DNA from 2 places in the Ligilactobacillus sp. UO.C109 genome. Region 2 is predicted to be linked to the other one. Evidence: predicted binding sites of a transcription regulator. Region 2 holds the regulator's gene; the other holds the start of a gene.
The links. The regulator NrdR, encoded in region 2, represses ribonucleotide reductase genes. The targets are predictions, from matches to a motif close to ACACNATATATNGTGT.
Positions count from the first base shown of each region.

Region 1: the regulator NrdR is predicted to act here: its motif matches at 2,251-2,266, upstream of OZJ21_RS02840 (deoxynucleoside kinase).

Region 1 is NZ_JAPSFH010000006.1:285,159-291,092, reverse strand. Features, by position in the region: gene jag (RNA-binding cell elongation regulator Jag/EloR) at 1-86, shown strand, start outside; gene OZJ21_RS02860 (MarR family winged helix-turn-helix transcriptional regulator) at 120-602, shown strand; gene OZJ21_RS02855 (AzlD domain-containing protein) at 655-981, opposite strand; gene OZJ21_RS02850 (AzlC family ABC transporter permease) at 968-1,675, opposite strand; gene OZJ21_RS02845 (nucleoside 2-deoxyribosyltransferase) at 1,746-2,213, opposite strand; gene OZJ21_RS02840 (deoxynucleoside kinase) at 2,448-3,185, shown strand; gene OZJ21_RS02835 (oleate hydratase) at 3,350-5,044, shown strand; gene OZJ21_RS02830 (ArsR/SmtB family transcription factor) at 5,092-5,406, opposite strand; gene OZJ21_RS02825 (heavy metal translocating P-type ATPase) at 5,556-5,934, shown strand, end outside.
Region 2 is NZ_JAPSFH010000027.1:690,973-696,906, forward strand. Features, by position in the region: gene dnaI (primosomal protein DnaI) at 1-576, opposite strand, end outside; gene OZJ21_RS07800 (DnaD domain protein) at 586-1,932, opposite strand; gene nrdR (transcriptional regulator NrdR) at 1,942-2,415, opposite strand; gene coaE (dephospho-CoA kinase) at 2,430-3,035, opposite strand; gene mutM (DNA-formamidopyrimidine glycosylase) at 3,032-3,862, opposite strand; gene polA (DNA polymerase I) at 3,875-5,934, opposite strand, start outside.

The sequences.
Region 1 (5,934 bases), on a different contig from region 2:
CTAAAGATGAGCATGTTAAAACTTTTTCGCGAGGTTCAGAGCCTTATCGTTATGTAATTATTGCACCAGCGAAAGCTAAATATTAATATGATAATTAAAAAGAAAGAAGTGACGGTAATATGTTAGAACATAAGCCAAATAAATTAGAAAATGAATTATGTTTTGCTGTTTACACAGCTCAAAAATTCTATAATCGTTTTTATACAGAATCATTGAAAGAATTTAAGTTAACTTACCCACAATACATTACATTATTGGTATTATGGGAAGAACAACGCCCAATGATGATCAAAGAATTAGGTGAACGTTTAGGCCTAGATACAGGTACTTTGACACCATTATTGAAACGTATGGAAAAAAATGGTTGGGTAACTCGTGAACGTACAGGTGAAGATGGACGTAAGGTATTTGTTTCCTTAACAGACTACTCAGTTAAAATGGAAGCAGAAATTAAATCACACGTACAAGATTGTTTTGAAAATATTGATATGACACAAGCAGAATATAAGAAGAATGTTGAGCTTGTTAAAGAAATTGGGGACAAGATTTACGATAATAACCGTGAATTAGAAGAACGCCAAAGAAGAAGATTACGTTCATAATTGAAGATGTTAAAAGGCTATGTAGCTTACCAATGTTAAGCTGCATAGCCTTTTAAATTACCATACGAATGAGAGCTAATGAGATAATCCCCACAATAACTGTGACCAAAAGATTTTTAGAAATAATAGCACTGATTAAGGTTGGCAAAGATGCCAGAAGATTTTCCCAGTTAATGTTAGGAAAATGTCCCAAGTGTTGAGTGAAAAGATGACTAAACCACAAGGCAGACATAATAACAATTGGAACGAAGCTCAGATATTCAATAACAATTGCTGGTAAAGAGAATTTCTTAAGTAAAATAAATGGCAGTACTTTTGAAAGCCACATTGCAAATCCACAACCAATGATTGTGAATAAGACATAATTAAAAGAAGCCATGTTTCAACACCATCCCTACTGCACACCCTAATAATGTGACAATAATAATTAAAAGATTGCTAGGTATAAAAATAAGTCCTAAATAAACAAGGATAAAGGTAGCAACTACTACTAAAAGCTGTAGACTCAATTTTAATGACTTATCAGAAATCATTTGTAGGTACAACAAACCTATAAACATAGCTACCAAAGCAAAATCGATTCCTAGATTAGTGGGATTTTCGATAAAAATTCCCACTAAAGCACCTAAAACTGAAGAGAAAAACCAGACGAAGTATGCGAACCAATTGGCTGTGTCAAACCAAGCAAAATTGAGTTTATTATTTGTATAGTTAAGTTTATTCATTGCCAAAGCAAAGCTTTCATCTGTTAACAAGGATCCAATTAGGATATTATGTAACATACTATCGTTTTTGAAGTATTTAGCAGTTACTAAACTCATTAAAATCATACGTGAATTAACGAGAAAAGCAGCTGTAATGATGGAAATAATAGGACTATGTACTAACAGCATACTTACGATAATAAATTGTGCAGATCCTCCGTAGGCAATCAAGCTCATAAGACCAGCTTGCAAAGCCGACAAACCAGCAGCTTTACTAACAATCCCAAAAGCAATTCCAATACCAATATAGCCGAATGCAGTAGGAAGAACTTCTTTAATTGCTGTTTTACGATTAAGTTCAGCATTCATAAGTAACACCTTCTTAAAAAAATATATAAAAAACTACCAGTAACATGATAATACTGGTAGTGAAAAGAGTTTAGATAACTGGGCGATTGGCTAATTTAGGCATTAATTCATTGAAATCATAGTTTGCTAAATTAGATAGTTCACCTTTGCTTGCATCAAAATAGGCTGTAAGAGCTTGAGAAATCATAAGATTTAACTCTTTTTCAGCATCAAACTGAACTATAATGACAGGAGTATTGGTACCAAACGCAAGTCCAATTTCAAAAGCTGTACCAGAATCAGCCTCATTATCACTTTCTTCTTTCTTATAATCAATAATTGCAACTACAGCATCAGCCGTGTAAATATTATTGATATCAAGAGTAAAAGTAGCTTTTTGCCATTCTAGTGATCCAAATTCAGCATGTTCATATGAATGTTCTTCAGGTACAAAAATACTAGATACAGTCTTATTAGTTTCAAGAGCTTCTTTTACTTGATTGATACGTTCGTGTTGGCCGTCACTGAAAAATGGAGCCGCAAGATAAATTTTTGCCATTACAATTCTCCTCAAATATGTATATTAATTAATGATGATACAACATATGGTACCTTAATATTATTTTAAATACAAGATACCGAAAAATAATTCTTTATTTTTTAGATCAAGATGTGTATTATTATATAGGATAGTCTGGTTTATACCAGAACTTTATTGAAATGCTGCTGCGTGTAGCATATTTTTTTGCTTACAATTACGGATATTTAGAAAAGAAAGGATGCTTCAATCATTTTGATTACATTATCGGGTATTATTGGCTCTGGCAAGTCAAGTTTAACAGAAATTTTAGCGAAAGAATTAGGGACTAAAGCATATTACGAACCAGTAAAGGATAACCCTGTATTACCAATTTTTTATAAGGGAAATGAAATTGCTGCTAAAAAGCGTGCTGAAGGGGATAAGGAAGCAACTAATCCATATGCTTACTTGCTACAAACATTTTTTTTAAATCGTCGTTTTGCGATGATAAAGAAAGCTATGCAAGATGATAACAACATTTTGGATCGTTCAATTTATGAAGATGAAATCTTTATGCGTATGAACACTGAAATGGGAAACGCAACTCAAGTAGAATATGATATCTATAAGAGTTTATTGCACAACATGATGGAAGAATTACCACTTGCTTCACATAAAAAATCACCTGACTTGATGATCACAATCAAAGTTTCATATGAAACAATGATTAAGAGAATTGAAAAACGTGGTCGTGATTATGAATTAATTGAAAAAGATCCTTCCTTGGTAGATTACTATCAAAGACTATTGAAGCATTACGATATCTGGATGAAGGAATATGATGCTTCACCACTTTTGATCATTGACGGTGATAAATACGACTTTATGGAAAGTAAGGAAGATCGTGTTCAAGTTCTAGAAACTGTAGAAAATAAATTGTTAGAGCTAGGTAATATTAGTGAAGAACAATTTGAACATTTAAGAAAGAAACATCAAGCATTTTTGAATTAAGAAAACTAGGAATCGGGCTTTAGGTCCGATTTTTTTTATATTATTAAAATCCATTAAATATTGATACATTTTTATTAAAATGTCGAATCTCTCTTTTAGTGACGACAAAAAAGTTTATAATATATATTGAAAACGTTTTTAAATAGTTTTGTGAGGTGATCTTTATGAGGAAGAAGAAAGCTATAATGATAGGTGCCGGTTTAGCAAATATGGCTGGTGCAGTTTATTTGATCCAAGAAGGAAATTGGGATGGTAAAGATATTACTTTCTATGCTTTAGATACACATGGTGCTAATGACGGATCTACTGCTTCTGAAGCTGCTGAAGAATATTGGAATAAAAATCATCCAATGGAAAATACAAAGGGATTTATTGCTCGTGGTGGACGTATGTTAAACTATCGTACATACGTTGATTTGATGGATTTATTGGACAGAATTCCTTCAGTTACAGAACCAGGCATGACGGCTGCTGAAGATACACGTGATTTTGATAGTAAACATCGTACCTATGATAAAGCTCGTTTGCTTCAAGGAGGCAAGGGAATCGTTGATGGTCACAAGCTTGGCTTAAATAATCTAGACAGAATATTACTTTCACGTTTAGTTATGATGCCTGATAATCAAGAAGAAAAGCTAGATAATGTAACAATTGCAGAATATTTTGAAGATTCACCACATATTTTCCAAACTAATTTCTGGTACATGTGGGAAACAACTTTTGCATTTAGAACACAATCATCAGCTCAAGAATTAAGACGTTATATGCATCAGATGATTTATGAATTTACTCAAATTGAACATTTAGTAGGGGTAAATCGTACACGTTACAACCAATATGAAAGTATTATGTTACCACTAATTAAGTATCTTGAAGGACAAGGATGTAATTTTGTTATGAACAGACGAGTTACAGATTTTGAATTTAAAGATACACCAATGCAAGATGAAATTACTGTAACTGGTTTAGAAATGGAAAACATCGAACAAGGCACAGTAGAACACGTAACTGTAGATGATGAAACAGTTGTCTTCTTTACTAACGGATCTATCACAGATTCTGCAACTTTAGGTGATTTCAACACGCCAGCTCCTGAAAATATGGATTATGGGGCAGCTTCATCATTATGGAAGAAAGCATGCGAAAGATTTTATAACCTGGGAAATCCTGATAAATTCTTCAATGATAGAGATGCATCAGAATGGGTAAGTTTTACTTTAACAACTAAGAATCATATTTTATTAAATGAAATCACTAGAATTACAACACAAGTTCCAGGAAATGCTTTAAATTCATTCATTTCAACTGAACCTATTACACCATTAGGACATAAAGATGTTAATATGTCGATTGTTGTACATCATCAACCACACTTTACAACACAAAAAGCTAATGAATCTGTAATTTGGGGATACTTCTTATATCCACGTCGTCGAGGAGAATTTGTTGATAAACAATATATCAAGATGACAGGTAAAGAAATGTTGCAAGAATTGATAGGACAATTATCTAAAGTAGATCCTGGTCCACACAATATCATGGACTTAGAAGATGAAATTATGGACAGTGTTATCAATTGTATCCCAGTATACATGCCATATGCTTCAGCATTATTTAACAATCGTGCTAAGAGTGATCGTCCAGAAGTAATTCCAAAGCATTCTACAAACTTAGCATTTACTGGAGAGTTTGTAGAACAACCATATCAAATGGTATTTACTGAACAAAGTGCAGTTCGTTCAGGTGAAGTTGCTGCATTCCATTTTGCAGGAGTATCAGAGGCTAAACTAGTTAAGAATCCACGCTTTGATAAAGATCCAAGAGTATTGCTTAGAGCAACGAAGAGAATGTTTGAATAGAGATAAAGAAAGAGTGCTAGAGAATTGAAATTTTCTCAGCACTCTTTTTAAATATCATCTTCACTGATATGTTCTTTGACTTGTTTAAAAATCATAATAATATGTTTATCTGCTAAACTATATAAAATTCTTTGACCATCACGTCGACCAGATACAAGACCTGTTTGACGTAACAGTTTAAGTTGATGAGAGATAGCAGATTGTGAAACTCCAATTTCAGAAGTGATTTCTGAGACTGAAAGTTCACGTTCATATAATAGATACAAAATTTTGTAGCGAGTATAGTCTCCAAATGCTTTAAATATTTGGACACTGCGTTGAGTTTCTTCTTCTGAAGGTAATTTTGCAAAATGTTCTTTCATATAGTTCACCAAAACTAATTCTACCATTACTAGCAAAAAAAGACACGCAAAAAAGTTATAAGCTGGATTGATAGGGAAATGAAAACGTGTTATACTTTAGATGTAAATATATGAGCATATATTCATATTTTAGAAAGTAGGTGTTTATTATGAGCTTAATAAAAAGAATGTCACCAGATGAGAAAAAAGAAAGTGGAGTAATTGCACTTTGCTTAATGCTTTTGATTCTCGCTCATTTTATACCGAAAAATATAACGATAGTTCTGTACATAGTAATTTATATTATTTCAGCTTATCCAATTTTAAAAGAAGCGATAGAAAATATACTTCATGGTAAGTGGTTTGACGAGAATTTTTTGATGTCGGTAGCTACAGTTGGGGCTTTAGCGATTGGACAATTTTCTGAAGCTATTGCAGTTATGTTATTTTATCGTGTAGGTGAAATATTTGAAGATTTAGCGATAGAAAATTCTAAAAAATCAATAACTAACTTACTAGATATTCGACCTGAATATGCTAATTTAGAAT
Region 2 (5,934 bases):
AACTAAAGTTACTTTTATCCCCTTTTCTGCTAATTTATTAGCAATCGCTCCCAGTAAATATGTTTTTCCTACTCCAAACGATCCAGATAAATATAGTCCTTTATGAAAGATATTAGGCGTTTCAGTATAGTTCGCAACAAATTCTATAGCTTTTTTTAAAGCTATCATTCTTCCATCATCATCTCTATAATAATTTTCTAGTGTTGCTTTACGAATACTTTTAGGAAGATTGACAATATTAATTCTATTATTTATTTCTCTTAGTCGTCTCTCTTCTATCAATTTTTTAGTAGGTACATAGGTTACTTCAATGTGATGATCACTAATAGTTAATTGTGGCGAATACCCTGGGGCAAAAACTTCTTTTCCTTCTGCTATTTTTTGCTTCAAGTCAACAAATTCATATAACTTACTTGCACCCTTTAATATTTCTTGATGGCTTAGTCTATCTTTGTTTTCACGTAAAAACAATTGCACATCATCATCTTTTAAACTTTTTTCAATTATTTCTTTATACTTTTTTTCCCACTTATTTTCTACTAGCCTTTTACTAAGTTCCTTTCCCATATCTTCCACATAGCTCACCTACTTTCCATTTATTTTTTTCAATAGCTCGTCAATTTCTTTATTTTCTTTCTTTCCAACGTCTGTTAGCTTATTCTTTCCCTTTTCTTTAGCCCACTCAGGTAATTTTTCTTTAACAATTACATTGCTTTTACGGCCTTTTGAATCTTTTTTTGTCGTTTTGCGTTGTAGTGATTTTTCTCGAGTGAAACTTTTAACGTAAGTCATCGCTTCTTGAGCGTTTCTTATTTTTTTCTTTGTCCAATCAGCAGCAATTCTTTCAAATGTTCCTTTTAAGATGGTAGAACTATCTTGAACAACTAACAAATAATGAATTAAAACATTAATAACTTCATTTGGTAACATCTGCTTTTCTACCAATGTTTTTACAGCATACCTTTCATTAGCAGTGACAAAACTTCCTAACTCATTTTTTAGGATCTCTAAAAATTCTAATGGAACATAGGCTTTAAAAGCATTAACTAAAGGATCAATATTCTTATCTTTTTCGTCATCTTTAGCTTTAGCCGTTTCTACTATCTTGTTTTCCTTAAAGTTTCTTCGAATTCCGCTATCAAAATTTTTTTGAGCTAATTTTTTAAATTCATTATAATCAATCTTATTATTTGTTACATTAATTGCTTTTTCTAAAAGTTTTACTAATTGAAATTCATCTATACCATAAACTAATTTAACACTTTTAATAATATCTAAGTGTTCCATAACATCATCTGAACTTATATATGAGTTCTTTATGAAATCACTAAAAACTGTCATGTCTAATGACACCTTTTGACGATTAATAAGAGATTCATCATTTGAAATCTTACTATTATTTAATTGAGCTTGTAAAACAATATTATCTTTATTTAAATTAAATACATCAAAAAATTGCTTTGTAACTTCTTTTTTATCATGATAATTATTATCAAATTTATTCCATAAAGATAATTTTTTAAATTTTTCATTTCCAACCATTTCTAATAACGCCGTGCTTAATAAATCATCTGTAAAAAATTTCACTTCGTTTAATGGTTTTTGAAGTTCATAGATATGATACTTACCTAATTTATCTTCACCTTCAAATGTTTTTATAAGCCCCGTAGCCTCAAGTTTCAAACGTGCATCATATAACTCAGGAATACTTATCCCTAAGCCATCTATAATATTCTTATTCAGTTTTCTCTCACTTAATATTAATTTAGGGTCAATTTCAAAACGTAAATATGAATATAATGCTACCGCTACAATACCTATTATTGGCTGATACAGCACTTGAACAATTTCAATATCATGATTATCTATATAGGTAGATGCAGATACCAAATATCCATCTTTTGGTGATAGTTTATTCAATGCGCTATCCATAAACTCATCCTAATCTTTCGAATTATTTTCTTCACGATCCATTAATTCCCTTAATTCATCAGCAAAGGCATGCATATCTTTAAATTCCCTATAAACACTCGCATATCTAATATAGGCAACTTCATCAACATCAGCCAATATTTTCATTACATATTCTCCAATTAATTGGCTTGAGACTTCGGTTCCTCCAACAGAGCGTAGTTTATTTTCAACTTTATCAACTATTTCTGTAATTTCATCTATTCCTACAGGACGTTTTTCAGCAGCTCTTACAATTCCCCTTAGTAATTTTTCTCTTTGAAATTCTTCCCTTGTTCCGTTCTTCTTAATAACTAATAAAGGAGTTACTTCGACTCTCTCAAATGTTGTGAATCGATATCCACACTGCTCACATTCTCGGCGTCTTCTAATGGCATGTCCATTATCCGCTGGTCTACTATCTACAACTCTAGAACCGTTTTTATGACAATTTGGGCATTTCATAGTTGTAGCTCACCTCATTTCTCTAACATTAAATTATTTCTCTCTAGCCATTCTATCACTTGATTATGAGTATCTTCAATACTTCTTGAATTATCAATGACAATATCAGCTTTGGAATTTCTTTCTGCACTATCTAATTGAGCAGATATTCTTTTCAACGCTTTATCCCTAGTTAGTCCATCTCTTTGTATCAATCTTTCTATTTGTAATTCTTTGGGAATGTATATGACCATTGTAAAATCACACATCTTATCATATCCACCTTCAAATAACAAAGGAATATCTAAGATTAATACATCTGCACCTTGCTTTTTATAATATTCAATTTGATTAATTATTTCTGTGCGTATTTTTTTACTCAATATTTTATTAAGTAACTCTCTTTTGTCCTTGTTTTCAAAAACTATTTCACCTAATTTTTTTCTATTTAAACTTCCATCAGATTGTAAAATATCATTTCCAAAAAAATGACTAATTTCTTTTAAACCTTCTGTATGTGGCTCCACAACTTTACGAGAAACTTTATCAGCGTCAATAATTGGATATCCCATCTCTTTTAAATATGTGCTAACAGTTGTCTTTCCTGAAGCTATTCCGCCAGTTAATCCTAAAATTTTCATAATTTTACCACCTGACACTTAGGACAAAAATGTGTTCCTCTCTGACCTACAACAATTCTTTGAATTGGTGTTCCGCATCTCTCACAAGGATCCCCTGTTCTTTGATAAGCATGTAAGCTAAACTGAAATCCTCCAGAATGTCTAAATGCATCTGTATATGATCTAATTGTAGTTCCTCCGGCTTCGGTAGCTAACGCTAGTTCTTTAATAATATTATCTCGTAAAACTTCAATTTCCTCTTTAGTTAATTTATTTGCCGGTGTTTCAGGATGAATTTTACTCATCCACAACACTTCATCTGCATAAATATTTCCCAAACCTGCCACTATCGTTTGATCTAATAAAGCATTTTTTATAGCTTTTTTTCTCCTTTTCAAATTTTTAGAAAAATCTTCAACTATAAAGGTTTCCTCTTTAGGTTCTGGTCCTAATTTAGCTAAACCAGCTGTTTGCATTTCCATTCCCGTTTTAACCAATTGCATCCTGCCAAACTTTCTAACATCGTTATATCTAAGTGATGTCCCATCTGTAAAATCAAATACTACGTGGGTATGTTTTTCAACTTCTTTTGTACTTGGTTCAACGAAATATTTCCCTTCCATTCTCAAATGGGAAATCATTGTCAAATCACTACTAAATCTAAATAATAGATATTTCCCACGTCTATCAATTTTTTTAATAGTTTTATTTGTTAGTTTTTCTATGAATTCTGTCTCTTCATTAATTATAGTTTTAGAATACAACACTCTAATATCTTTTATTTTTTTATTTAAGACTAGTTTCTCTAGTCCTCTACGTACTGTTTCAACTTCTGGTAATTCAGGCATTATCTCACCTTCCTACTTCGTATCAAACCAAGTTTGTCCATGCTTACTTTCAACTTTTAACGGTACATCCAGCTTAACTGCTGAATCCATAACTTTTGGAACCATATCCTCTAATAATGGAATTTCTTCTGTTGGTGCTTCAAAGATTAATTCGTCATGTACTTGAAGTAGCATTTTTGCTTGCAAATTCTTTTCTTTTAACATTTCTTGCATATTAATCATCGCAACCTTAATAATATCAGCTGCACTACCCTGAATTGGTGAATTCATAGCTGTTCTTTCAGCAAAAGAGCGTAAATTAAAATTACGACTCTTTATATCAGGTAGATATCGTCTTCTGTTAAAAATAGTTTCTACATATCCATTTTCTTTAGCAAATTCAACAATTTTTTCCATATAATCTTTTACGCCAGAAAATGTATCTAAATAAGTATCTATAAATTGTTTAGCCTGTTTTCTTGATATCCCTATATTTTGTGATAAACCATAATCGCTAATACCATATACAATTCCAAAATTAACAGCTTTAGCTTGTCTTCTCATATTAGGAGTTACTTCATCTGGACTATCTACATTAAAAATTCTCATCGCTGTACTTGCGTGAATATCCATGCCTTCCTTAAAAGCCTCTTGCATATTTTTGTCTTTTGAAATATGTGCCAATACACGTAATTCAATCTGTGAATAATCAGAAGAAAATATTTCCCATCCTGGATGACTTGGAACAAAAGCTTGACGTATTTTTCTACCTTCTTCTAAACGAACAGGAATGTTTTGTAGATTTGGATCAACTGAAGATAGTCTTCCTGTTGAAGTTAAGGTTTGAGTATATCTTGTATGAGCCTTTCCGTCTGTCTTAGAAACCACTTTTAACAATCCCTCAATATATGTAGATTGTATTTTAGCTAATTGACGATATTGTAAGATATTATCAACAATTGGGGACATACCTCTAAGTTGCTCTAATACACCTACTGCTGTTGAATATCCTGTTTTTGTCTTTTTAATAACTGGTAACTTTAATTTTTCAAACAATATAACACCTAATTGTTTTGGTGAATTTAAGTTAAATTCTTCTCCAGCTTCATTATATATTTCCTGCTCTAGTTCACTTAATCGTTCTTTCAATTCACTTTGCATAGTTTCTAGTCTATTACTATCCACTTTTACGCCCGCAATTTCCATATTTGCTAATACAATCGACAATGGACGTTCTATTTTTGTATATAGATCTAGTTGTTGATTTTCTTCTAACTCATTAAATAATTTTTCTTTTAAATTATTTATCGCTTTTACTTTTCTCACTAAATGTTCAAATAAAACTTCTTTATCTTCTGGCACAGCATGTTTAGCACCTTTACCATATATTTGCTCATCAGATTCTACATCATAATATTCGTGCTGTTGTGCCAACAAACCTAGATCATTACTATTTTCACTATTATCTAGCAAGTATGATACAAGTAACAAATCAAAATTAATTTTCGATAAAGTAACACCTAATCTATTTAAGCCAACATATTGTCTTTTGCCATCAAATAAATCTACTTCAACTTCATCTGATTCCAACAAATTCTTGATTTGTTTTTTCTTTAGTAAATCTATATCATCCGACACTAAATATTTATCACCTATTTTAATAGAGAAACCAATAATTTCAGCTGTATGATAATTTTCTCCATCTATTTCTAAATTAAATACTATTTCATCATTATCACTAACATTTATATCATCTAAATTTTCTTCTGTTAATTCAGTAAATTCTATATTACTTTTAGATTCAAAAATATCTAATTGTTCACTACTTTCATCCTTTAATTGTGATAAAAACTTTCGAAAATCTAATTTTTGATATAACGTTACTAATTTCTCAATATCTTTTCCAGTCCATTCAGTTTCTTCTAAAGTTATTTCAACTGGAGCGTCTTTTCTAATTTCTGCTAAATCTTGGCATAAATAAGCAATTTCCTTTTCTCTGATTAAATTTTCTTTCATCTTAGACTTTTTCATTTCATCTATATTTTTATAGATTCCATCTAAAGTACCATATTGTTTCAACAATTTAATTGCTG